4 regions of the Paenibacillus ilasis genome follow, and region 3 is predicted to be linked to each of the others. Evidence: riboswitches for the same ligand, from Rfam matches in the RefSeq annotation. Region 3 holds a riboswitch; each other region holds the start of a gene.

Region 1 (5,807 bases), on a different contig from region 3:
GTTATTCTGATCTCATAAAAAAAGAACCTGCTTACACACCATAAGCAGGCTCTCATCGAGAAAACAACCGTTTAATCAAACCGCACGTCGCCAATGCCGAACCAAGGAAAATATCCGGCTGCCACATAAGCACAGCAGGCGGCGGCGGCGAGTAATCCGATGATTAGAAGATCGTAGCGGGAATAACGTGACGGGTAATAATACGTTCGAGCCTTCGCCCGATCCCCGTCAAATTGCTTCGCCTCCATCGCCGCGGCCACCCGGTGTGCCCGGCGGATGCTCTGCGCCAGCAGCGGCACCACATACAGTCCTGCGCGGTTCACCATGCCGCGAACGCCGCGAATCGGGCGGACTCCTCGTACCTTCAAGGCTTGGCGGCGGATTACATATTCCTCCCAGACCATGGGCAGCAGCCGGATCGAAGCCATGAAGCTGTAAGCATACTTGGGCGCAAGCCTCAGCTTCTGCATCAGACTGTAGAATAAATCCACCGAGGACGTTGTCGTAACAAGCAGCAGCCCCTCCGAGGCAAAGGCAATTCCCTTAAACCCCAGATGCAGCCCCCGATAAAAGCTTTCTTCCGATACCCGGAACAATCCCCACTCCCACCAGATCGTCTCCCCTTTCCCGAACAGCATCATGGAAGAGGAAGACGAAATAAAGGCAAGCAGAAACGGTATGAAAAACAGCAGCATCTTCCACGGCTTCACCCCGCTGAGCACCACGAGGCAGATCATAAAGATCAACGCCTGATACATGACAAAATCAAGATCATGGGTTAACACCGTCATAAAAAACAGCGCACAGATCAGTCCCAGCTTCACCACCGGATTCGCGCGGTGCAGCCAAGTGATCCGCACGGGATTCCATATATTCATGCGTTCACCCCCGTGAGGCGATGATCGGCCCCGGTTAGGTTTTCGCGAGTCTCATCAGCGCCATTCGCTCCGCCCGTCTCCCGTCCGGATTCCGTCCCGGTACACCATCGGGGGGAAGGCATGCTTGACGTCAACTGCCCCTCCCGGATTTCCCATATATGCGTGGCGACCCGCTGCGCGATCTCCATTTCATGCGTCACCATGAGAATGGCGGTTCCCGCGCGGCGCAGCTGCTCACACATCTCCAGAATCGCAAACGTATTCCGTGCATCCTGTCCGAAGGTCGGCTCATCCAGGAGCAGCACAGACGGCTGTCTTGCCATGGCCGTAGCCACGCTTAAGCGGCGCTTTTGACCTGTCGACAGCTGGTACGGATGCCTGGCCTCCATGCCCTTCAGTCCAAAGCGTTCCAGACAGCGGTCGGCCTGTGCCTTCGCTTCCTCCGGCGGCACATGATCCACCAGCAGGGAGTAAACCACCTCATCGCCGATGCGTTCCGTCAGGAATTGAAGCTCCGGATTCTGAAACACGAATCCGATTTGGCGCAGCTGCTGCTCTCTCTTCTTCCGCACCTTCCTGCGCCTGCCCTGAATGACCTCTTCCCCGCAGAGCACATAGGTTCCTTCGGCGCGAAGCAGCCCCATTAAACTGAGCAGCAGCGAGCTCTTTCCTGCTCCGTTCGGCCCAACCACCGCAATGAATTGTCCCGGAACCACCTCGGCTGAAGGGAGGGTGATGACAGGTTTATCCCATCTCATCCCCCTGAAATCCGCCAGTTGAATGACAGTTTCCCCATGCTGAGCGTATGGCAGAGCAGCCTCATACAGGAGATCACCTGCCTCATTGCCCAGCGCGTCGACCGGGGCGAATAACTCTCTGCCTTCCCGGGACTCCGCGTAATCTTCCCATACGCCGGGATACCAGATTCCGTAGGCTTGGAGTTCCCGCTCATATTCAGCGAATATCGCTGCTGGGGGACCTTCGCCCAGAATCACCCCATCCGGGCTGAACAGCACGACACGATCCACGTATTGGGCCATTTCTTCAATCCGGTGCTCCACGATGATCAGCGTACGCCCTTCCGAGACGGCCTTCACCGCGGACCAGATTTGCTCCCTGCCTTCCGGGTCGAGCAGCGCAGACGGCTCGTCAAGGAACAGGACCTCCGGCTCCAGCAGCAGAGCCGATGCCAGCGCCAGTCGTTGCTTCATGCCTTGGGACAAATGCCCGATCGGCATATGGAGCTCCTCAAGATCAAGTCCCACCTCGCGCAGGGCCGCTTGCATCCGCTCCTTCATCTCGTCGCGTGGGACACTTAGATTCTCCAGCACGAAAGCCAGCTCTTCATCCACGTACGGCATACAGAACTGGGTATCCGGATCCTGAAACACATAACCCCAAGAGCGCGGAACCAGCTGGGCCTCGCATTTCATCGGCACCTCCGTTGCGCGGGGAATCATCCCGCTAAGCACCTGCAGCAGCGTGGATTTGCCACAGCCGCTCGGACCGAGCAGCAGCACCTTCTCCCCGCGGACTGCCGAGAAGGAGAGGTCTTTGAACATCAGCCGCTCCTCGCCCGGATACTTCAGACGCAATCCCTCCACATACACGGCCGGTTCCGGAAGCATCTCAGCGGACTGAGCCGGAACCTGGCTAACCGTGGCATTAGACATGGCGCGGATCATCCAGTGCTTCGTAATCCTTCTTCGACGCAGGACGCAGCAGGGATGTCACGCCTGTACGGTCAAGCGCTTTGGCCAGCAGGAGCATCAGGAGGCCTGCAATGACGGCGCCGCTGAGTACCCGCATGCCGTATTTGGCAAGGAACATCCACGTCTGCAGGTCATCGGTATAGCTGTAATAGAAGTCCATGATCATCGAGCCGATGGCCGCGCCGGCTCCGGCAATCGCCAGCGTCCACGCGGAGGTGCTCCGATAACGGAATGCCGCGAATACCAATTCTGCCCCCAGTCCTTGAATGAGGCCATACAGCAGCAGGGTCAATCCCCAGCCGCTGCCAAACAGCACTTCCACGTGGGCCGCCGCCACTTCCGCGATGATGGCCACTCCCGGCTTGCGGATCAGCAAGTAAGCAAGCGTGGCTGCAGCGAACCACATGCCGTATAACAACTCATCCGCTTCAAAGAACAGCGGTTTTAACAGATTGTAAACCGAACCCCAGAAATGATAAATGACGCCAAGCACCAGCGATACCAGAACCGTCACCAAAATATCGCTTAACCGCAGCCCTTTTCGGGGCTGAACCCCCAACTTCTCTTGCACAGACGTTCCCATAACAACACATTCCCCTCTCCACCTCTATTTTTGTGTAAACACAACAAAAAACCGTCTGGAAAAACGCGCAGACGGAAAAATAGGCCCTATGTAGGCAGGGTCGGATATTCTCTACGCTGGCATTACCCAGTTCAGATTAACGGTCAACAGCGGATAACAGCTGCAATCTCAGCCTGATTCACTCAAGCCCCCGTATTCCTATTCGGTTTCATGTTAACTTTAAAATACACATTCGCTCCGGAATAAGCAAGAGCCTTTTTTCAAAAATGGCTATTTATTGATTTCCATCTCATTCTATGTCAATATCAGAGTGGTTGGCTTTTCCACCAACGTTTATTGCTGACACCTATGCACAAAGGAGAATGACATGGCTAAACAATTGCTGCGTCTGATGACTGAGCTATCCTCCCGCAAGTGGCTGTCCCGAATCATGGGACATTGTTCCCACAGCCGGCTGAGCCGTCATCTAATACCTGCATTTATACGAATTTATCAAATTCCGGCGCATGAAGCGGAGAAAGAAATCCACGAATACCGCTCACTGAACGAGTTCTTTTCCCGCCGGTTAAAAATAGGCCTGCGCGCCATAGATGATACCGCCGACGCTATGGTAAGCCCGGTCGATGCGACGATTTCGGCAATGGGCGCCGTCAACGCCGGCACCATTCTGAGCGTCAAGGGACAGGATTATACCCTGAGCGAGCTGCTCGCCAAATCGCCAAGAATGGAAAACTACATCAACGGTTATGCTTTTGTATTGTATTTAAGCCCGACCGATTATCATCGCATTCATTCCCCGGTAACCGGTGTTCAGGCGGAGAGCGAGCATCTGAAGGGCCGCGTTTACCCTGTGAACGATTTTGCGATGACCCATATTCGGAACGTGCTCAGCCGCAATGAACGCCTCATTACCTATATTGCGCATGAGTTCGGCGAAGTTGCCGTCGTGAAGGTCGGAGCCATGAACGTAAGCAGCATCCGTTATGCTGACGAGAACGTGAAGAAATACGGGATTGGCGATGAGCTCGCGTACTTTGAATTCGGCTCTACCGTCGTGCTTTTGACGGAGAACGGCACGTTTACTCCGCGCGGTGACCTGGAACCCGGCTCCAAGGTGAAGATGGGGGAACTCCTCGGTTTGCTTCATCCGTCCCCAGCCAGAAAAGGGTAATCCCATTCACCTTACCAAACATCGCATTTTACAAGTTAAGGCCATGAATCATTCGCGGCATGAATGATTAACGCCGGCCCAGCATCCGATACATGATCCGCTGAAACAGCCGATCCGGCAGCACGCCCTTGATCCATGCGGTTAGCCGCGTGCCTCGGGGCAGCAAATAGCGGAACCTGGGCTTAGCCATGGACGCAATTTTTGCCACAAGCCTGGCTACCTCCAGCGGATCCCCGCTTCCCCTGGCTGTCCGCTCGGAATACTCCAGCACGCCCTTCAGCAGATCGCTGTAGGGTGATCCTTCCTTTACCGCAAGCTCCCCAAAGCTTTTGTTCCAAATCGGGGTGCCATAGGCACCGGGCTGGATCAGCACGACATCGATGCCAAAGGGCATCAACTCCATGGACAGGCTTTCGCCAAACCCTTCCAAAGCAAATTTGGAGGACGCATAAGGTCCATAACCCGGAAAGCCGACCACGCCGCTAATGCTGCTCATGAGAATGATTTTGGAATGTCCGGTACGGCGGAGCAGCGGCAGCATTTGCTGCGTTACCGATACGGTCCCGAAAAAATTCGTCTCCATCTGCTTTCGCCAGCCGCTGAGCGGCTCTTCCTCCACCATGCCGCCTACCGCCTCGCCGGCATTGTTCACCAGCACGTCCAAGCGTCCATACCTCTGCTCTATCTCCAAAGCAGCGGCCTTGACTTGTTCCTCGATGCATATATCCAGCTGGAATACGTGAATGCGCCCGGCAACATCTGCTTGTTCGGCTCGGGCCAACAGTTCTGCCGCCGCCTCAGGCCTGCGCATACCCGCAGCCACGTCATAACCTGCTTTTGCCAGCTCCAGACTGATGAGCAGTCCGAACCCGCTCGACGCGCCCGTGATCAGCGCAACCTTTCCTGCTCCCGACGCTACCACCGGATCACCGCTTGCTCTGCCAATGCCACTCTCTCCTTCACTCGCGTCACCCTTCCGTTATCCGAAATGCCTGCCTGGTCCATGTTCCTAAGAACCCTGCGTTCAGCGCCTTATACATATTCCTAATATAACAAAATTTCGCAACGTAATCAGAGTCCCTATCCGTATATGCATCCATTAAATAGCCCCACAAAGTGGAGCCTATGCTTCGATGCTTATTCCAAATACTTTGCGGGGACCCCAAAACATATCGAAAAAAGGGAGCTATTTAGCTCCCTTTGCGTTCATCCAGAGAAAAGCGTATATGATAACGGGATTCAACGTTCCCCGTATGTAGGCCAAGTCTCATTAAAACCACACATCCTGATGATTCTGAGTCGTTGTCTTCATGCGGCGCAAGCGATTTCTGAAAATAGCGCAGCCACCACGACTGAAGAAACGTCCACGCACCCGTCTTCTTGGGCTCATTCCTCTCTCCCCCCTTCATAAAATGAAACTGTATTTCGTTTTTACCCTAAATCGCTTGCTATGAAACCCATCT
Region 2 (5,807 bases), on a different contig from region 3:
GCTGTTCTTCCCGCATGATGGCGGAAATTTCGGTTTTTAATGCAATGAAGGACGGATCCATCAGGATATTTTCCCGGCGTGGACGGGAAAAAGGGACTTCTACCCTTTTCAAGATGGTTCCGGGCCGTGCCGACAGGATATAGATGCTGTCCGAGAGGAGCAGCGCCTCCTCGATATGATGGGTGATCATCAGCACCGAACGGCGCGTATCCTCCCAGATATCGAGCAGCCAGCGCTGCATATCGCTGCGCGTCAGCGCATCCAATGCGCTGAACGGTTCGTCCAGGCACATGACTTCCCGTGGACTCATCAGTGCGCGCAGAAAAGCCGCCCGCTGCTGCATTCCGCCTGAAAGGGTGTGCGGATACGCTTTTTCGAAGCCGGAGAGTCCGGCCCGTTCCATCCAGCTGCGGGCATGTTCCCTGGCAGCGGCTTTCGAGGTGCCCCTCAGCTCCTCGGGAAGAAGCACGTTGTCCTCCACCGTACGCCAAGGGAAGAGTGCCGGCTGTTGAGGCATATAGGCGATGCGGCCTTTTTCCCCGGTCACGTCCTGACCATCCATGAGAACGGAGCCCGCATCCGGAGCCGTTAACCCCCCGATGATATGGAAGAGCGTGCTCTTTCCGCTGCCTGAAGGACCAATCAAGGAGACGAATTCCCCGGGCTGCACCTGGAGCGAAAGATCATCCAGCACATGCACTTCGCTGCGCCGTTCGCGGAAGGTTTTTCGAAGGCTGCGAACCTCAAGGGCAGGCGCTGGCGGGACCGCTGCAGAGGATCGGCCAAGCCTGTCATGATCCGACAGGGATACTTGATGTGTCATATCGCAAAACAGCCTCCTTTTATATCTGTTGGAAAATGTCCATTCACAATGGTTTTAACCTTTTCGATTCCAGCGGATCAGCCGCTTCTCCAGCAGGGTGATCAGCAGCACCATCAGCAGGCTGAGCAGGACGATGACCAGGATGGCAACAAACACCCGGTCCGTGCGGTAGCCGGATTTTTGCAGCATCATGTAGTAGCCGATACCCCGGTCCGAGCCGATCCATTCCCCGATCACCGCCCCCATGACCGAATAGGTGGCCGCAATGCGAATCCCGGAGAAGATGGAGGGAAGGGCATGCGGCAGCTCCAGCTTGGTGAAAATTTGCCACGAGGTAGCCCCCGCCATCTGCATATAATTCATCATGGTGCGGTCAGTACGGGCGAGTCCGTCCAGGGCCGCAACAGCGACAGGGAAGAAGCAGACCAGCGTAATCACGATAACCTTGGGCAGCATGCCGAAGCCGAACCAAATCATGAGAAGCGGGGCAAGGGCGATGGTCGGCACATTCTGGCTAAGAATAAGAAGCGGATAAAGGGCGGTTTTGAGAAAAGGCACCATGTGCAGAGCCAGCGAGATGACAAGACCGATCGCCGTGCCGATCATAAATCCGATCAGGGTTAATTGCAGGGTGGCCGCTGTATGCTGGAAGAGACCGGAAGCTCCGGTAACGGCCTCATGCCCGATGGCCGTCGGCGCAGGCAAAATAAAGGGTTCAATGTCGAATACGGATACTGCGGCCTGCCAAACCATCAAAAAGAAGAGGACCGCCACAACGGGCGGCCAAACAGAACTCCACCAGCTTTTCATGGACGGTATTTCTCAGTCAGCTTATCCATGCTGATACCGGTCGGATGATGCGCGATTTTGACTTGGGATATGATGCTGGGACTTCCCGCATTCACCAGCGCCTCGTGCATGCGCTCAACGATCTTGAGCAGCTCGGAGAGCTCTCCTTCCATGGTCGTTTCGAGTGCATGGACCTCATATTTTACGCCCGATTCCTGAATGACCTTGATCGCTTCATCCACATAAGGGATGCTGTCGGCCCCGTTTGGCGTTCTCGGTATTACTTGAATGCTTAAGAGTGTATTCGCCATATAAACTCATCCTTTCGTGCAAGCTATATTGTAATGGAAGAGAGGCGGCCTGCTGTCTCTCCTCTTAAATAGAAATAACCTTATGGCTGCTCCGGTAAAAATTCATTGGTAAATGCGCGGTCCGCGTCAAGTTCCTTCTCCAGCAGCTTGCGCTCAAACATCCAGTCGGCATACCCCGACCATACTTCGGCTTTCTGCTCGCCCCAGCGGGGTGCATCATCCTGATAACGGGGGCTCAGCCATTTCTGGCTGGCGAGAACCAGTTCGGCATCCAAGTCAGGAACAGCCTTCGTAAGCAGGGCTGCCGCATCTTCAGGATGTTGAATCGCATAGTCATATCCTTTTGAAGTCGCCCGCATGAACGCTTTGACAAGCTCGGGGTCCTCCTGGATCTGCTTCTCGTTCGTTACGATCACCGGTGTGTAATAATCAAGCTGCTCCGAGTAGTCCTTCACATAAATCATGTCAAGCGGCTCATTGCGAAGCTCGGCTTCAATCCCCGTCCAAGCATAGAAGATCCAGGCAAAATCAATGTCGCGTTTCACGGCCGTAAAATAATCGGCATCGCCCATATTGACCATATTCACCTTGCTGACATCGGCGCCATCGATCTCCATGATGGATTTCATGACGGCCTCCTCCACAGGCGAGCCCCAGCCTCCATAGGATTTTCCTTCAAAATCGCCTGCCTTCACGATGCCTTTATTCTTGGGGGCGGCAAAGCCGGATGTATTATGCTGAATGATCGCTGCAATGGAAACGAGCGGCAATCCTTGCGTTCTGGCCAGCGTTACGCCTTCCTGATAGCTGATGCCGAACGGCACGTTTCCGGATGCGACCAGCGTATCCGTTCCGCCTGCTCCCGGCTGGACGATCTGGACATTAAGCCCTTCTTCCTCATAATACCCAAGCTCCTTCGCTGCATACAGGCCGGTGTGATTCGTATTGGCGGACCAATCGAGCATCAGCTGTACGTCACGGAGTTTCCCGGGAGTCTGACTGTCTTCGCCTTCGGCACCTGTCTTCTTGTTCTGTCCGCTTGTGCCGCATCCAGACGCAACCATCAGCAGGACGCAAGCAAGAAGCAGCGGAATCCATGTTCCCTTCTTCATCGTTTCTTCTCTCCTTTGAATTCTCTTTCTATAACCTCGTTAACTCCACAAAAAAAGCGCCCTGATGATATCAGGACGCATGACGGCGTAAGTGTATACCACGGCAAATGAAAAGCTGCCGCAAACATGGGCTTCCTACGCTGGCATTACCCAGATCAGGTGTAAGGGTCAGTATCATATCGGATACACTCTCAGCCGGCCAAATTCCAGCTCCCCCGGTATTTATGAAGTTTCGATCATTACATCCGCTATTATAGTCCTAACACACCAGACCTGTCTAGTTCGAAGGGGCACGAACGAGGCAGGTCTTGGTTTAGAACACGTATGCAATTGGAAGAATGAATGGAGCTATGAACCTTTCACAAGATAAAGGATTTGAATAAGGCTTCTACCGTACGTAAGAGGTTTAGCGCTGGAAAAACTCAATCCACTCCCCTTCGGGACCGTGAACGAAGAAATAGCGATACCCATTCGGGAGCGTCACGATTTCCTCATCCAAGTGAGGCACGTCCAGTCCCTGAATACGAGCATATTCCTCTTCGATGTTATCCGTGCTGACGGCAAAATGATGAACGGTCCCTTCTGCGGGCAGCGTGTCGCTGTAACCCTGAATAAGCTCGACCTCCGTTTCGTTGCTGCCGTTAAATCCGAGGAATGCCAGCTGGATGACGCCATTGGTATGGGTGAGGCGATCCTTCAGTTCAAGTCCGACGACGGCGGTGTAAAAGGCGATCGTGGTTTCAAGGTCCCGGACGACAATGCCGACATGATCCAATCGTTTCTGTGACAAGGCTAAACACCCTTTCCGATTCATATGAGATATGAATGAAATATTATCACATAATTCCTATACGTCAAGTAGGTCTTGAAGGCGGTAACTTTTCGGAGCGTTACGGGTTTCATAGAGTAGAATCCGTGGTTTTTCTTTCATTTCCTCATCTTTACTTTTGGGTGGGTAAAAAGTATCATGAGAACTAGAAGTATTAATTCGAAAGACCTAACAAACAAGTGTTGAAAAAAGCTTACCTTTTGGCCGAGGAGGAATGCTTATGAGTCCAACTCCAGCAGATCATCTGTGGATTCGACTCGCCATGATATATGCATTCATTCAGATCATGATCGCTCTGTGGATGCCTGACGCTTTATCGCTTCAGCGTGTTCTAGTCATTATTCCTCCTGCAGCTGCCTCCGTTTATTTAATGCGGATTAGTCGGCGCTATGAGGTTTATCTTCGCAGGTTTTGGTTTATTGTGAGTCTCGGATTGATGGGGGATGCAGCGGCCCGAATCATTCACGCATGTCATGTTTGGTTTGGAAAAGAGAGCGCTTTCTATCCGGCTCTAACCCATTTCTTCTGGGGGCTCGAACTCATCCTGTTCGCAAGTTCTCTCATTTATTTATTCCGGCATGTACAGGGTTCGTTTCGGGGGCTCCGGTTTATGCTGGACATCGTGATTGTTGGCATAACGGTCATGACGGTAGGATGGGAGTATTTCATCAAACCTGAGCTTGAGGGTCTGGCCCATGAGGCAGTATGGGGAAACATTTGGGTGGACATGCTGTATCCGCTGTGCGCCATGGTACTTATTTTTTTTACGCTGGTGTTGTATTTTAATACCGGACAGTTAAGGAAATGGTCGGCCATTCTGTTATGTCTTGGCGGGAGTACTTATATTGCAGGAGATGTTCTATACATCTATCTTGTTGATCTTATGGGTATCGAGGCACGTCCCTACCTGTATCCACTCTATTCATTATCGGTATTTTTTATTAGTTTCGCAGGTGGGCAGTCTGCCCCTGCTTCCCGTAAGCCCTCTGTTGGCGAGCGGGAGCCGCGTTCGATCGGAAACCTGATCGTAAGGTACCTGCTTCCCTACAGCGTGCTTGGCGGGATGTTTGCCCTTATGGCGCAGCGTTTTGGAGGGTGGAATGGACTGTTTACCGGCCTATCCCTGTGCGTTATCCTGATTTTGTTCAGGCAGATTTTGATTCAGTTCGAGAACGACCGTTTGTTTGCCCGACTGCATGAAAGTCTGATGCAGAGTGAATCCCTGGCACATCGCGATGATCTTACGGGGCTGTATAATCGCCGCTATTTTAATGCAAGGCTGTCGAGTTCGCTGAAGGAGGCGGACCGCAAAGGTTCCCGCGTAGGCTTGCTGTATATGGATATGAACCGTTTCAAACGAGTCAATGACCGATACGGCCACCGTGCCGGCGATTTGTTGATACGAAAGGTTGCAGACCGGCTTCAAACTCTCGAATCAAAGGGAATCTTGGTTTCCCGATTAGGAGGAGACGAATTCACCGTCATGATCCATCCAGCCGGCGAAGATCAGGAGCTGATCTGGATGGCGGAGGAGATTTGGACGATGCTTAGCGAGCCGTACGAGCTGGAAGGACATGAGGTTCGAACCACGCCGAGTATCGGCATTGCGGTTTACCCGGATCATGCCAGAAATGACCAGGAGCTGATTGGCCGCGCGGATGCAGCGATGTATGCGGCAAAGGAACGGAACGCCCCTTGGCATTTTGATGTGGAGCGGACGATGCTGCTGCAGCTTTTAGATCAAAAGGTTGAGTAGAAGAATGTATGACGATAGTATCGACAATGGGTTGTTAAAAGCAATATAAGTCGATTTTTGTAGAATTTGGCGCAATCATTGCACGAATCTTGCGCATTTCTCCTAAAATAGGTCATAACTTCGATATAAAATCCATAAAATGCAAAGAAATCATATTCAAAATGCCGATAAGAAGCATAGTGAGAGC
Region 3 (5,807 bases):
GACGGTTGGATAAATCGGTCCGATGCCAAGATAATCGGCACCATGGAGAAGGGCGCGCCTCGCTTCCTCCACGGTATGGGCGGAGACACCCAGAATCCGGTTGCCGATCCGCTCCCGTACGGAAGCCGCGCATTCGTCGTCCTGGCCGATGTGCACACCGTCGGCGTTCAGCTTCAGCGCCAGCTCCACATCGTCATTGACGATGAAGGGTACGCTCGCTTGGCGGCACTGATTCTGGATCCGGCGAGCCAGCTGGACCATCGGCTCCCCAACAAGCGCGCCATGTCCCTTCTCGCGGAACTGGACCATGGTCGCGCCGCCAGCCAGTGCCTTCTGCACAATTCGGCTTGGCTCTTCGATACAGTTCACGCTGCCGAGTACGAGGTACATCCGTAGATGCTGCCTCATCATTTCGGGTGTCACTCTCCCCGTCATCGCAGCACCTCCTGACGGCGGCGACGATACGCCCAATGATTCGTGGGGCCGTGTCCTTGCCCCAGGTTTAAGCCGTCTTCAATGGCCGCTTGGATGAAAGAGCGTCCGCTCTGAATGGCATCGAATGCGCTCAAGCCTTTGGCCAAGCCTGCGGTGATGGCGGCAGAGAAAGTGCACCCGGTACCATGCGTATGAACCGTATGAATTCGTTTGCCGTATAATTCCGTGAAGGCCATACCATCGTATACAAGGTCCATGACGGGAGGACTGCCGGGATTTCCGAATCTGTCGCCATTCTTGATAATTGGGGAGCGTCCCTCACTTAACTCCCCGTTATGGCTGGCAGTTCTCGTTTGGCCAGACGTTAATTCGGACCTAGGCAACTCTTCCTGCTGCGTATCCGCCATTATATCTGGTTCCCTGTCTCTTTGGTGATCCGCATCTTCATGACCGACAAGCATCCCCTCATCATGGCCGCCCTTGATCACAACGATCTTGGGCCCCAGAGCATGAATACGCCTCGCTGCTTCCTTCCGATCTTCCATTGTGCGGATACGCATCCCCGCCAATACTTCGGCCTCCGGTATGTTGGGGGTGACAATCAAGGCCAGCGGCAGCAAATCTTCTCTTAAAGCCTGCACCGCTTCGCTTTGCAGCAGCTCCGCTCCGCCTTTGGCAATCATTACAGGATCGACAACGACCTTCTCCCAGCCAAAAGCCCGAATCCGGTCAGCAACCAGGCGAATGATCTCGGCGTTGAACAGCATGCCCGTCTTCAATGCATCTACTCCAAGGTCCGGGCCTACCGCTTCCATCTGCTCGGCGGCTGCTTCGGGGGGCAGTGGATATACGCCGTGAACCCCCAAGGTATTCTGCACCGTGATCGCCGTAATCGCCGACATGCCGTATACGCCGAGCTCTTGGAAGGTTTTCAGATCGGCCTGAATGCCGGCGCCTCCGCCGCTATCGGACCCGGCAATCGTCAGTGCCCGGGGCACGCGAGTCTTGCTCATCGTGTGCCACCTGCAGCGGTCGCTTCTGCTTCCCGGACAGCCGCATATCCTTCCAGCGAGTCTGGATGGAGCTTTGCCAGCTCATCCAGGAAAGCGATCTGGAAGCTCCCCGGTCCCTGGTCTGCCGTGCGCTCTGCGGCTTTTGCCGCCGCGGCCCCGTAGAAGGCCAGTCCCGCCGTACCCGCAAGCAGCAGGTTTGCCTCCACTGCGGCAAAGGCACCCAGCACCGAGGTCAGCAGGCACCCTGCGCCGGTGACCTTCGTGAGCAGCGGGTCACCGCCAGTAATGATACGCACTTCACTTCCATCGGTAATTACGTCCTCTTCACCGGTAATGGCCACGATCGTGCCTAATTCGCGTGCAGCCCGCACAGCCAGCTCGGCATGATTGCTGCCTGCGCTGATGCCAGCGTCTACGCCTTTGATCTCGCGGGCTTCCCCAACAAGGTGAGCGACTTCAGCCGCGTTTCCACGCACAAGCGAAACCTTCACCTCGCTCAGAATCCGCAAGGCCGACTCCGTCCGAAAACGGGTCGCGCCCGCACCGACCGGATCCAGCAGGACCGGGACGCCATGGGCATTGGCCGATTGCCCCGCTATTATCATCGCATCTACCAGCTCGCGGTTCAGCGTGCCGATGTTCAATACGAGTGCGCCCGCGATGGCGGCCATATCCGCCACTTCCTCGGGCGCGTAAGCCATGACCGGCGACGCGCCCAGCGCGTACAAGCCGTTAGCCGTAAAATTCGTAACCACCACGTTTGTCATATTGTGAACGAGGGGGCTCGTCTGCTGTACCTTCGTTAAAAGCGCCGAAACCTCTTTTTCCCATGCATGCATATGAATCAGCCTCTCTTATCTATAATGGAATTTATGTGCTTGATACAGTTTCTCCTTACAGCACCGCAGCCTGCAGCTGCACCGGCCATTCCTCCTGCTTATATGCCATATCCCAGAACATATACTCCAGTTGGCAGCTCAGCATGAAATGCTCCGTCATCCGTTCCCGCTCGGCTGCCGTCGCACGCTCTGCCCATTCATCGACACGGTTGCAGAACTTGGCTGTCGCGTCTTCCCCCCGGTTGCCGTAGAAATAAATCCAGTCATAGAACGGATGGGACGCATCCGGCTTCACTTCATCCAGCAGCCTGCGGCCAATCTCCAGGTACGTCCACGGGCAAGGAAGCAGTACCGCCATAATCTCGCCCAGACTGCCCTCATGCGCCACCGTCAGCATATGACGGATATAATGATGCGCGGACGGAGCAAGCGGATACCCCTGAAGCTCTTCATAGGTCACCCCGGCGGCTGTGCAAAAATTCTGATGCGGGTGCACCTCGCTGTGCAGGATGAACGAAATCTGTTCGTTAAAGGTCACGATCTCTTCCCTGCTGGTCGATTTGGATATGGCGATACCGTAAATCCGCATGTAGGCATTCAAATACTCAAAATCCTGTTTTACATAGTGAATCAACTGCTCCCGCTCCAGATTCCCCTGGGCAATGCCTTTTACGAAGGGATGATCGAAGATTGCTTGAAAAATACCTTCCGCCTGCTGACGGAGCTCTTGCGTGAAACTCATTTTTGTCCCCACCTCCAACATATTGAAGAGCAGGAAGTCCGTAAGTCACGAGTTTCCAGGCAACGCTAAAAAGCCGCCCCCGAAAACTGGAGCGGCTTCGTCAACAAGCCCGAGTGCGCCAAAAAACGCACCGAGACCTCATATACGAAGGCTCCACTTTCCTACGCTAGTACGAACTAGATCAGGTTCAAAGGGTCCAAGATACGCTCTTGTCTCAGCCGCTAACGGCTCCCCTAGTGGACTTCCTATTCTTTTGTCTAATACTGTACATAGGTTTGTGGGTCGTGTCAAACGTGAACCGTTCGCGGACAGAACTCCACGCTTGAAACCTTTACATGACCGGGTGATCATAATGTTCTACGGTGGCGGTGGTTATTTTGCTAAATTAAAAAGCCGTATGCCCAAAACTTGTTTTGGGAACACTGACGCTCGGTTGTCATATATGCCCCCGCATAATGAGTACATCAGAGCAGCTCAAATAAATGAAATTTAAGGGAGCGAGCGTATTTATGACGAACCCATCGAAAGCGGTTAAACCCATTCCGGATGGCTATACCTCCGTGACACCGTGGATCATCTCAAGAAACTCCGCAGCGCTGATCGAATTGCTGCAGCAGGCTTTTCAAGCCGAAGAGTTAGCCCGCGTCTATGTTGGCGATGGTATCATCGGCCATGCCGAGGTGCGAATCGGGGACGCCGTCGTGATGATGTTTGACGCGAAGCCGGAATGGCCGGATAGCCCGGCATACCTCCGTTTATATGTTGAGGATTGCGATGCCGTCTACCAGCAAGCGCTGGCCGCAGGAGCCGTCTCGGTCACGGAGCCAACAAGCTTGTTCTTCGGTGACCGGGTGGGACGGGTACGGGACCCGTTCGGCAACTTATGGTGGATTCAGACGCGAATGGAGGACCTCACTTCTGAGGAAATGGAACGACGAGCCCAAGACCCGGAATACATCCGGGCGATGGCCTATGTTGCCGGAGCGGACATTGTGGTGAAGATTTCGTAAAAAGGTGGAAGCGAAGCAAAAGCGTCATTATAGGGAGGGCACGGATGGATTTGGTGTCCAGGGGATGCTTGGATGGCTGCCTACCAAAACGATGTAGAACCGCATGATTTTAAGTAGCTATGGTTTAGTGGTAGAAAACGGGGGAACTCAGAGTAGATAGCTGAGGCCACTGCTCGTCTTGGTGCTAGTGCTGATCTTGGTGCGACTGCTGGCCTTGGTGCTACTGCTGATCTTGGTGCGACTGCTGGCCTTGGTGCTACTGCTGATCTTGGTGCTAGCGCTGATCTTGGTGCTAGTGCTGATCTTGGTGCTAGTGCTGTTCTTAGTGCTAGTGCTGATCTTGGTGCTACTGCTGATCTTGGTGCTACTACTGATCTTGTTGCTACTGCTGATCTTGGTGCTACTACTGATCTTGATGCTAGTGCTCGTTTGCTACTACTCATCTTGGTGCTAGTGCTGAACTTGGTGCTAGTGCTCGAGGACAAGCGGACTGAGGATACGTTATTTAGCCAAATCGGGGTTATTTTCGAGAGCTAGCGGACACCAGATACGTTATTCATAGAATATGATGGCAAATAGGCACCTTATTGCGGTAATAAGGGATCCTGAGTCCGTTATATTTAACAATTGGGTGCGAATCAGGAAAATAAGGGAACTGGAGTCCGTTAACAGGTGGTCTTTTTGCTACTGCTCATCTTGGTGCTGCTGCTCGTTTGCTACTACTATCTTGGTGCTAGTGCTGGCCTTGTTGCTACTACTCATCTTGTTGCGACTGCTGGCCTTGTTTGCTACTGCTCGAGGGCGGCAAGCGGACTGAGGATACGTTATTTAGCCGAATGGGTGTTATTTTTGAGAGCTAGCGGACACCAGATACGTTATTCATAGAATATGATGGCAAATAGGCAGTTTATTGCGGTAATAAGGGATCCTGAGTCCGTTAGATTTAATAATTGGGTGCGAATCAGGAAAATAAGGGAACTGGAGTCCGTTAACAGGTGGTCTTTTTGCTACTGCTCATCTTGGTGCTGCTGCTCGTTTGCTACTACTATCTTGGTGCTAGTGCTGGCCTTGTTGCTACTACTCATCTTGTTGCGACTGCTAATCTTGGTGCGACTACTCATCTTGGTTCTAGCGCTCGTTTGCTACTACTCATCTTGGTTCGACTGCTGGCCTTGTTGGCTAGTGCTCGAGGGCAAGCGGACTGAGGATACCTTATTTAGCCGAATGGGTGTTATTTTTGAGAGCTAGCGGACACCAGATACGTTATTCATAGAATATGATGGCAAATAGGCACCTTATTGCGGTGATAAGGGATCCTGAGTCCGTTAGATTTATGAATTGGGTGCGAATTAAGAAAATAAGGGATCTGGAGTCCGTTAATAGGTGGCCTTTTTGCTACTGCTCATCTTGGTGCTGCTGCTCGTTTGCTACTAATATCTTGGTGCTAGTGCTGGCCTTGTTGCTACTACTCATCTTGTTGCGACTGCTAATCTTGGTGCTAGTACCGGCCTTGTTACTACTGCTCGAGGGCGGCAAGCGGACTGAGGATACGTTATTTAGCCGAATGGGTGTTATTTTTGAGAGCTAACGGACACCAGATACCTTATTTATAGAATATGATGGCAAATAGGCAGTTTATTGCGGTAATAAGGGATCCTGTGTCCTACAGATCTAAGAATCGGGAGCGAATCAGGGAAATAAGGGAACTGGTGTCCGTTAACAGTTCAGGGGCAGCGGCACGAAGAACGAAGTTGGTTAAACAGTGCTG
Region 4 (5,807 bases), on a different contig from region 3:
GTCCAACGAGCGGGATGAAGATCGCATCCTTGAACTTGATCCGATCCAGGATCTTCATGAAGATAAAGGTTCCTGCCAGAGCGAATACAAAGGCCACAAGCATTTTGATAAGCGGTCCGCTTGTCGTGAAGACGAGCATCGCTACCAAAATCCCCAGTCTGGCTGAGTCCATCGTACCTGCCGTGGTCGGCGATACGAACTTATTGCGGCTGAGCTGCTGCATGATCAATCCGCAGATGCTCATGCTGACACCCGCCAATATGAGACTGACAAGCCTAGGAATCCGGCTTACAAGCATAATATGCTGTTGTTGTTCTGTCATCGAAAACAGTTGCAGTGGCGAGATATCTTTAACTCCAATAAATAATGAAATTACGGAGAGTACCACAACGGCTGCAAATAAGTATCTAATCTTCATGGCTCTTCCTTCTATGCGTATGTCTCTAAACACCCGGGATCTTGCAATTTTCATCACCATTCTCATTGAGATTGATTATCAATTGCGTTCTGATATGCATTATATCATCCTCATTCTGGCTCGACAAGTATAATTGAGAATGAAAATCAATTAATAGCTTCATACATGTATATTTTGTTCATGAATTGTTCATAATATGAAGTTTCGAGGAGACATAACTAATATCCACAGGCAGAGTCACACTTTCGTTAAGCTTCCCTTTAATGAGACTTCTCTAAAAACAAGACGAATTCAATTCATATTAAATACATAAGAAAAATTATATTTAATCAAAAGCCGTTGACAATTGCTCTAAGTTATATTAATATCCTAACATAATTATTATTTCTAACTAAACGTAAGTTAATATGGAATGATAATTAAATTGATTGCAATAAAAAGCAAAATGCATATTTGCTTGAAGTAAAGGACATCTTCTTATCAGGCGAATGCAAATTCGATTACACCAGGAGGTTTTTTTTCAATGTCTAAAGATTTTTCAACTGCACTCAAAAATCGCCGTTCTTATTACGGGATTAGCAAAGAATCCGTTATCTCGGACGAGCGTATCCAAGAAATCGTAAACGAAGCGGTTAAGTATACCCCTTCTTCTTTCAACTCCCAAAGTGCACGCGTCGTTGTATTGCTTGGCGAACAGCATGATAAACTGTGGAACATGACGGAAGGCATCCTGAAGGAAGTCGTTGGCGATGAAGAAGCCTTCAAATCCACGGCCGACAAAATGGCTGCATTCCGCGCTGGTTACGGTACGGTATTGTTCTTCGAGGACAACAACGTCATTGCCGGGCTGCAACAAAACTTTGCCGCTTATGCCGACAACTTCCCGGTTTGGTCCAACCAATCCAACGGCATGCTGCAATTTGTAGTATGGACATCCCTTGAAGCAGAAGGTCTGGGTGCATCCCTGCAGCACTACAACCCGCTGATCGACGAAAAAGTAAAATCCGAATGGAACATCCCAGAAAGCTGGAAGCTGATTGCTCAAATGCCTTTCGGTAAGCCGGTTGCTGAACCAGGCGAAAAAGAATTTGCACCGCTGGAAGATCGCGTGAAAGTATACAACTAAACCAATAGATGAAAAAACCGCCTTCCTAAGTTCCTGCAACTGGGATAGGCGGTCTTTTTTATAATGGGCAAAGATTGAAAAACCGATCGCAAAACGATACAATTACACAGGTAAGAACCCTCGAATTCCTACGATAACGGAGGCTCCGGGGCAAACTTGCAATAACCAACTACATAGGATGTTGGCTGTACTAGGGGTGCCATGTGCTGAGAGACGGCGGGCTGCCGTTAACCCTTATCACCCGATCTAGGTCATACTAGCGTGGGGAAGTGTAGCATTTATGTTTATTTCTTTTCGTAGGCATAACTGCACCTTCTTCATGGGGTGCGGTTTTTTTGCGTGGACTTATATTATGGGGAGGAAATGACAATGAATGAGCTTGTATGCGGAACCAGCCGGATCGTCGGATGCCGGTTCTCGGTATTTCCCATGACGGACCGGTTTGTAGAGGTCATCATGGACGCACTACAATCTGTGGATACGGAGAAAGTGTGGATTCAGACAGATGATGTGAGCACCTGTATTCGTGGACGAGCAGAGCATGTCTTTGATGTTACAAGGGCGATATTCGCCCATGCCGCGGCGAGCGGCGTGCACACCGTTTTTAATGGTACTTATTCCATCGGCTGCCCCGGTGATACGGACGCCGATGTATATATGACTGAGGATTCGACCCTCTTAAACCGTGACATCGGAGAACATGCCGAAATCGAGACTGCCTGCCAATTCGCTCTTTACCCCATGGGTACCGATAACTATATGGAAGTCATCTACAGTGAAGTAAATCGTGCGAAGGAAGCCGGGACATTCGCCGGAAGCGTTCATTACGCCAGCCGATTGGACGGGTCCCTGTCCCGGGTATTTGGATCGCTTGAAGACGCGTTTTTACATGCGATTCAATCCGACAGCAGCCATCTGGTCATGACTGCAGTTGTGTCCGCACACAGCCCATCAATCAAAGCCGCATCGAATTGAGTTCTATTGAGGCAGACAAAAGCCCGGCAAAAGCCGGGCTTTCCTGTCACTAGCTGCCAAGAATCTTGACAGTTTAAACCCAAGCACTCAAGATAATTACGAGCAGGATAAAGAGAACCAAAATAGTTCCTACTGAATTGCCCCATGCGCCGCCGTATTCTCCGCTCATGAAGATCCCCTCCTGGATTTAAAGAATGACGTGATGTAATCACACTATTATAGTATTGCCCGCTTTGTGCTAGTGTCACGGCTAATGTACCTCTCTTTATATATTGGTTAGGAAATATTATTCCTCAAAACCAATGAGAAGCTTCCCTCCGTACGGACGGAGCATTTCCTCGGTGAATGCCATCAGAGCTGAGGGATCATCCTGGCGATACATCGCCGCGAGCGCTGCTTCCAATCGGTCTCCCAAGATTGTGTCATAGCGGCTGAACAGCCGGAACAGTGTTTTCCCTTCACCCGTCCACTCCCGGTTCACCCTAAGTACAAATTCACAGAGAATCGCCGCGATTTTGTGCACCGTAAACCATTTTTCGCCATCCCTTCGTGGACCCTCCAAGTCCAGCATGTACTCGGTTAGCATATAACGGTATTGGTTCATGTCGGTTAGCGTCAAGGGCATGGGGCCGTAATTCAAATCGCTTCGGGCCTCCGCCCGTACCTCTTCTCCCTCGGGCAGCGCGCGCAGCACCGTCCCATCCGCAATCATCCGCTGCATTGACGGATTCGCCGCCATGACGCCCTCGTCGAAATATTCGCGATACGAGGATAAAGACAATATAAATATTTCCGCGATCCACCCATGTGCCTCTATCGTCTTCCTGCTGAAATCATATCCGTCCCGTTCTATGACCATGATGTCCAAATCGGATTGTTCATTATATTCGCCTCTGCTCGCACTGCCGCCGAGCACAGCAAGCAAACAGTCGGGATAATCGTGTTGAATGACACGTTTCGCTGCCTCTACCGGTTCCATCCTCATGACGTTTCCTCCAATATGACTCTAATCCTCCCGAAAAAAGGGCTCAAAATATCTAATTCAGCTAAAACCCTAAACGTACCTGAATCATATGGTAAATAAACGATTACCCTCATGTTGATCATAAGGAAGAAGGGATAGATGAGATGAACTATATTCATATGCTCTCCAAATTAGGCATGGGCAGTGCCCACCCGGGAGGATTCGAGGCAACCCTCAGAATGCTGAAGAATTTTCCCATTCAACCGGGCAGCCGCATTCTGGAGGTGGGGTGCGGAACTGGCAGAACCGCATGCCATCTTTCGGAGATGGGGTATCAAGTGACCGCCATTGACCTAAACGAGAATATGATCAAAAAAGCCCGCGCAAGAGCCAAGGCTATGGAAATCGATGTCCAGTTCCATCAGGCGGATGTATGCGCATTGCCTTTCGAGGACAACCAATTTGATCTGATCATGGCCGAGTCCGTTACTGTATTTACAGATACTTCGAAATCGCTGCCCGAATATTACCGCGTTCTGGATCATGGAGGTGTCCTGCTGGACAGAGAATTGCTGCTAGATAAGCCCATGCCGGAGGCAAAGCTTCAGGAACTGCTCGAATTCTTCGGGATCCCTAATCTCATGATGAGGGAAGAATGGGCGGAGTCGCTCTTGGCTTGCGGGTTTAAACAAGAAGAGATTCTGGAGTACAATCACTTCAATGAGCAGTTAAAGGAAGAGCAAACACGTCATTTGGATACATTAGAACAGCGCGATAAAGGACTTCTGTTCGATGTTGCGCTTTGGGAAACGCTGTTCAAGCATGACCGCATGATCCTGGACAATACCGATTATCTCGCTTCCGCCTTATTCCGGGCTGTAAAATAAAATCATTTCCTATCTGTGCATTAAGGGGGATTCGCATATTCGCTGCGTATCCCCTCTCCCTCCTCAAATTTCAGTTCTTTCGACCTAATTCAACACTTTTTGTCATTTCGTTCTATCTAGTTTTGCCCGTCGATGCTATAATCATGGTAAATATATCCTATGTTGTTGAGGAGGACTCATTCTTATGGCATGGTTCAACAGACTCCCTATCTCGCGGAAAATTACCGCAGCCTGTTTTCTCATTGCCGCTTTGTTTGCGGTTCCAATGCTGCTTGCATTTATTCTAATGGGTAAAGCAATCATTGGTGTGGTCATCGTCGTGGCACTAACCGGTCTTACGGTTCCTCTTTCTCGCCTCATTGAGAAAGCGCTTACGAATTCCTTTGCGGAAATCTCCAGCGTTTCCGCCAAAATCGCTAAAGGCGACTTCACCTTCCAGGTAGAAGAGGTTGGGGGAATGAACGATCTCAGCCGAACGTTCAACAGCATGGTGGACAAGCTTCGTAAAATATTGCAGGAGACCTCGGATATCACCCGCCAGGTCATGACGTCAAGCTCAAACATCTCGATTAAAAACCAGGAGCTCATTCAAGTGATGAATCAGGTCTCCTTATCCTCCAATGAGCTGGCCGTCGGCGCTAACGAAATTTCGGAAGACGTAGCCGAAATGACGCATTCCATCCGTGAGATCGAAGAGAAGGTCAGCAATTATACGCATTCAACCCAGGAAATGAATACCCGTTCGATCGAAACGCTGGGACTGGTTGAGCAAGGAAGGGACTCCGTTGCCAAGCAGTCTGCCGGAATGCAGCGTAATATTGACGCAACGGCCAAGGTCTCGGAATCCATTGATGCACTGGCCCAGAGTGCCAGGGGAATTACGCAGATCACGGAGACGATCTCGGAACTTGCCGATCAGACCAACTTGTTATCCTTGAACGCATCCATTGAAGCCGCAAGAGCAGGGGAGCATGGCGCGGGCTTTGCCGTCGTAGCCCAAGAGGTGCGTAAATTGGCCGAAGAATCCACGTCATCGACACGGGAAGTATTCAATCTCGTACGGAGCATCGAATCGGACGTGAAACATGCGACTCAGAACATTAAAATTAATGAAGAGGTCGTCAGGCAGCAAACCGAAATGATCCGTGAAGCTGAGCTGGTGTTCATGGAGATTCTAAACAGTGTGCAGTATATTTCGGAGCAGATCGCTGCTTTCTCCAAGGAGAGCGAATCCATGCTGGATAGTGCGAAGAGCATTTCTTCCGCGATTCAGAATATATCGGCGATCACACAGCAATCCGCCGCAGGAACGGAGCAGGTGTCGGCATCCATGAATGAAGGCATTTCATCGATCCAGAAGATGGCCGAGGAAGCAGAAGCGATGAATAATGCCGTCTTCCGGCTGCAAAAAACGATCAACATTTTCAAATTTTAAGT

What was found. Region 3 has a riboswitch for thiamine pyrophosphate ahead of tenA (thiaminase II). Riboswitches for the same ligand answer to the same signal wherever they lie in the genome.
Region 1: it holds a riboswitch for thiamine pyrophosphate, as region 3 does, so the genes downstream of both, ACETK5_RS00590 (ECF transporter S component) here and tenA (thiaminase II) in region 3, are expected to answer to the same signal.
Region 2: it holds a riboswitch for thiamine pyrophosphate, as region 3 does, so the genes downstream of both, ACETK5_RS22810 (ABC transporter substrate-binding protein) here and tenA (thiaminase II) in region 3, are expected to answer to the same signal.
Region 4: it holds a riboswitch for thiamine pyrophosphate, as region 3 does, so the genes downstream of both, ACETK5_RS06165 (YkoF family thiamine/hydroxymethylpyrimidine-binding protein) here and tenA (thiaminase II) in region 3, are expected to answer to the same signal.

Annotation. Positions count from the first base shown of each region.
Region 1 is NZ_JBHDJG010000001.1:95,842-101,648, reverse strand. It holds gene ACETK5_RS00600 (energy-coupling factor transporter transmembrane component T family protein) at 72-878, opposite strand; gene ACETK5_RS00595 (ABC transporter ATP-binding protein) at 875-2,551, opposite strand; gene ACETK5_RS00590 (ECF transporter S component) at 2,544-3,173, opposite strand; TPP riboswitch at 3,265-3,377, opposite strand; gene asd (archaetidylserine decarboxylase) at 3,541-4,344, shown strand; gene ACETK5_RS00580 (SDR family oxidoreductase) at 4,412-5,266, opposite strand.
Region 2 is NZ_JBHDJG010000002.1:596,256-602,062, forward strand. It holds gene ACETK5_RS22795 (ABC transporter ATP-binding protein) at 1-823, opposite strand, end outside; gene ACETK5_RS22800 (ABC transporter permease) at 878-1,633, opposite strand; gene ACETK5_RS22805 (MTH1187 family thiamine-binding protein) at 1,630-1,923, opposite strand; gene ACETK5_RS22810 (ABC transporter substrate-binding protein) at 2,004-3,035, opposite strand; TPP riboswitch at 3,151-3,262, opposite strand; gene ACETK5_RS22815 (VOC family protein) at 3,442-3,825, opposite strand; gene ACETK5_RS22820 (diguanylate cyclase domain-containing protein) at 4,085-5,620, shown strand.
Region 3 is NZ_JBHDJG010000003.1:472,232-478,038, forward strand. It holds gene thiE (thiamine phosphate synthase) at 1-435, opposite strand, end outside; gene thiD (bifunctional hydroxymethylpyrimidine kinase/phosphomethylpyrimidine kinase) at 432-1,448, opposite strand; gene thiM (hydroxyethylthiazole kinase) at 1,445-2,287, opposite strand; gene tenA (thiaminase II) at 2,343-3,029, opposite strand; TPP riboswitch at 3,171-3,274, opposite strand; gene ACETK5_RS26290 (VOC family protein) at 3,539-4,039, shown strand; gene ACETK5_RS26295 (hypothetical protein) at 4,218-4,493, shown strand; gene ACETK5_RS26300 (hypothetical protein) at 5,698-5,807, shown strand, end outside.
Region 4 is NZ_JBHDJG010000001.1:1,268,466-1,274,272, reverse strand. It holds gene ACETK5_RS06175 (ABC transporter permease) at 1-418, opposite strand, end outside; gene ACETK5_RS06170 (nitroreductase family protein) at 942-1,544, shown strand; TPP riboswitch at 1,727-1,829, shown strand; gene ACETK5_RS06165 (YkoF family thiamine/hydroxymethylpyrimidine-binding protein) at 1,914-2,519, shown strand; gene ACETK5_RS06160 (sporulation protein YjcZ) at 2,593-2,688, opposite strand; gene ACETK5_RS06155 (nucleotidyltransferase domain-containing protein) at 2,806-3,504, opposite strand; gene ACETK5_RS06150 (class I SAM-dependent methyltransferase) at 3,663-4,370, shown strand; gene ACETK5_RS06145 (methyl-accepting chemotaxis protein) at 4,555-5,805, shown strand.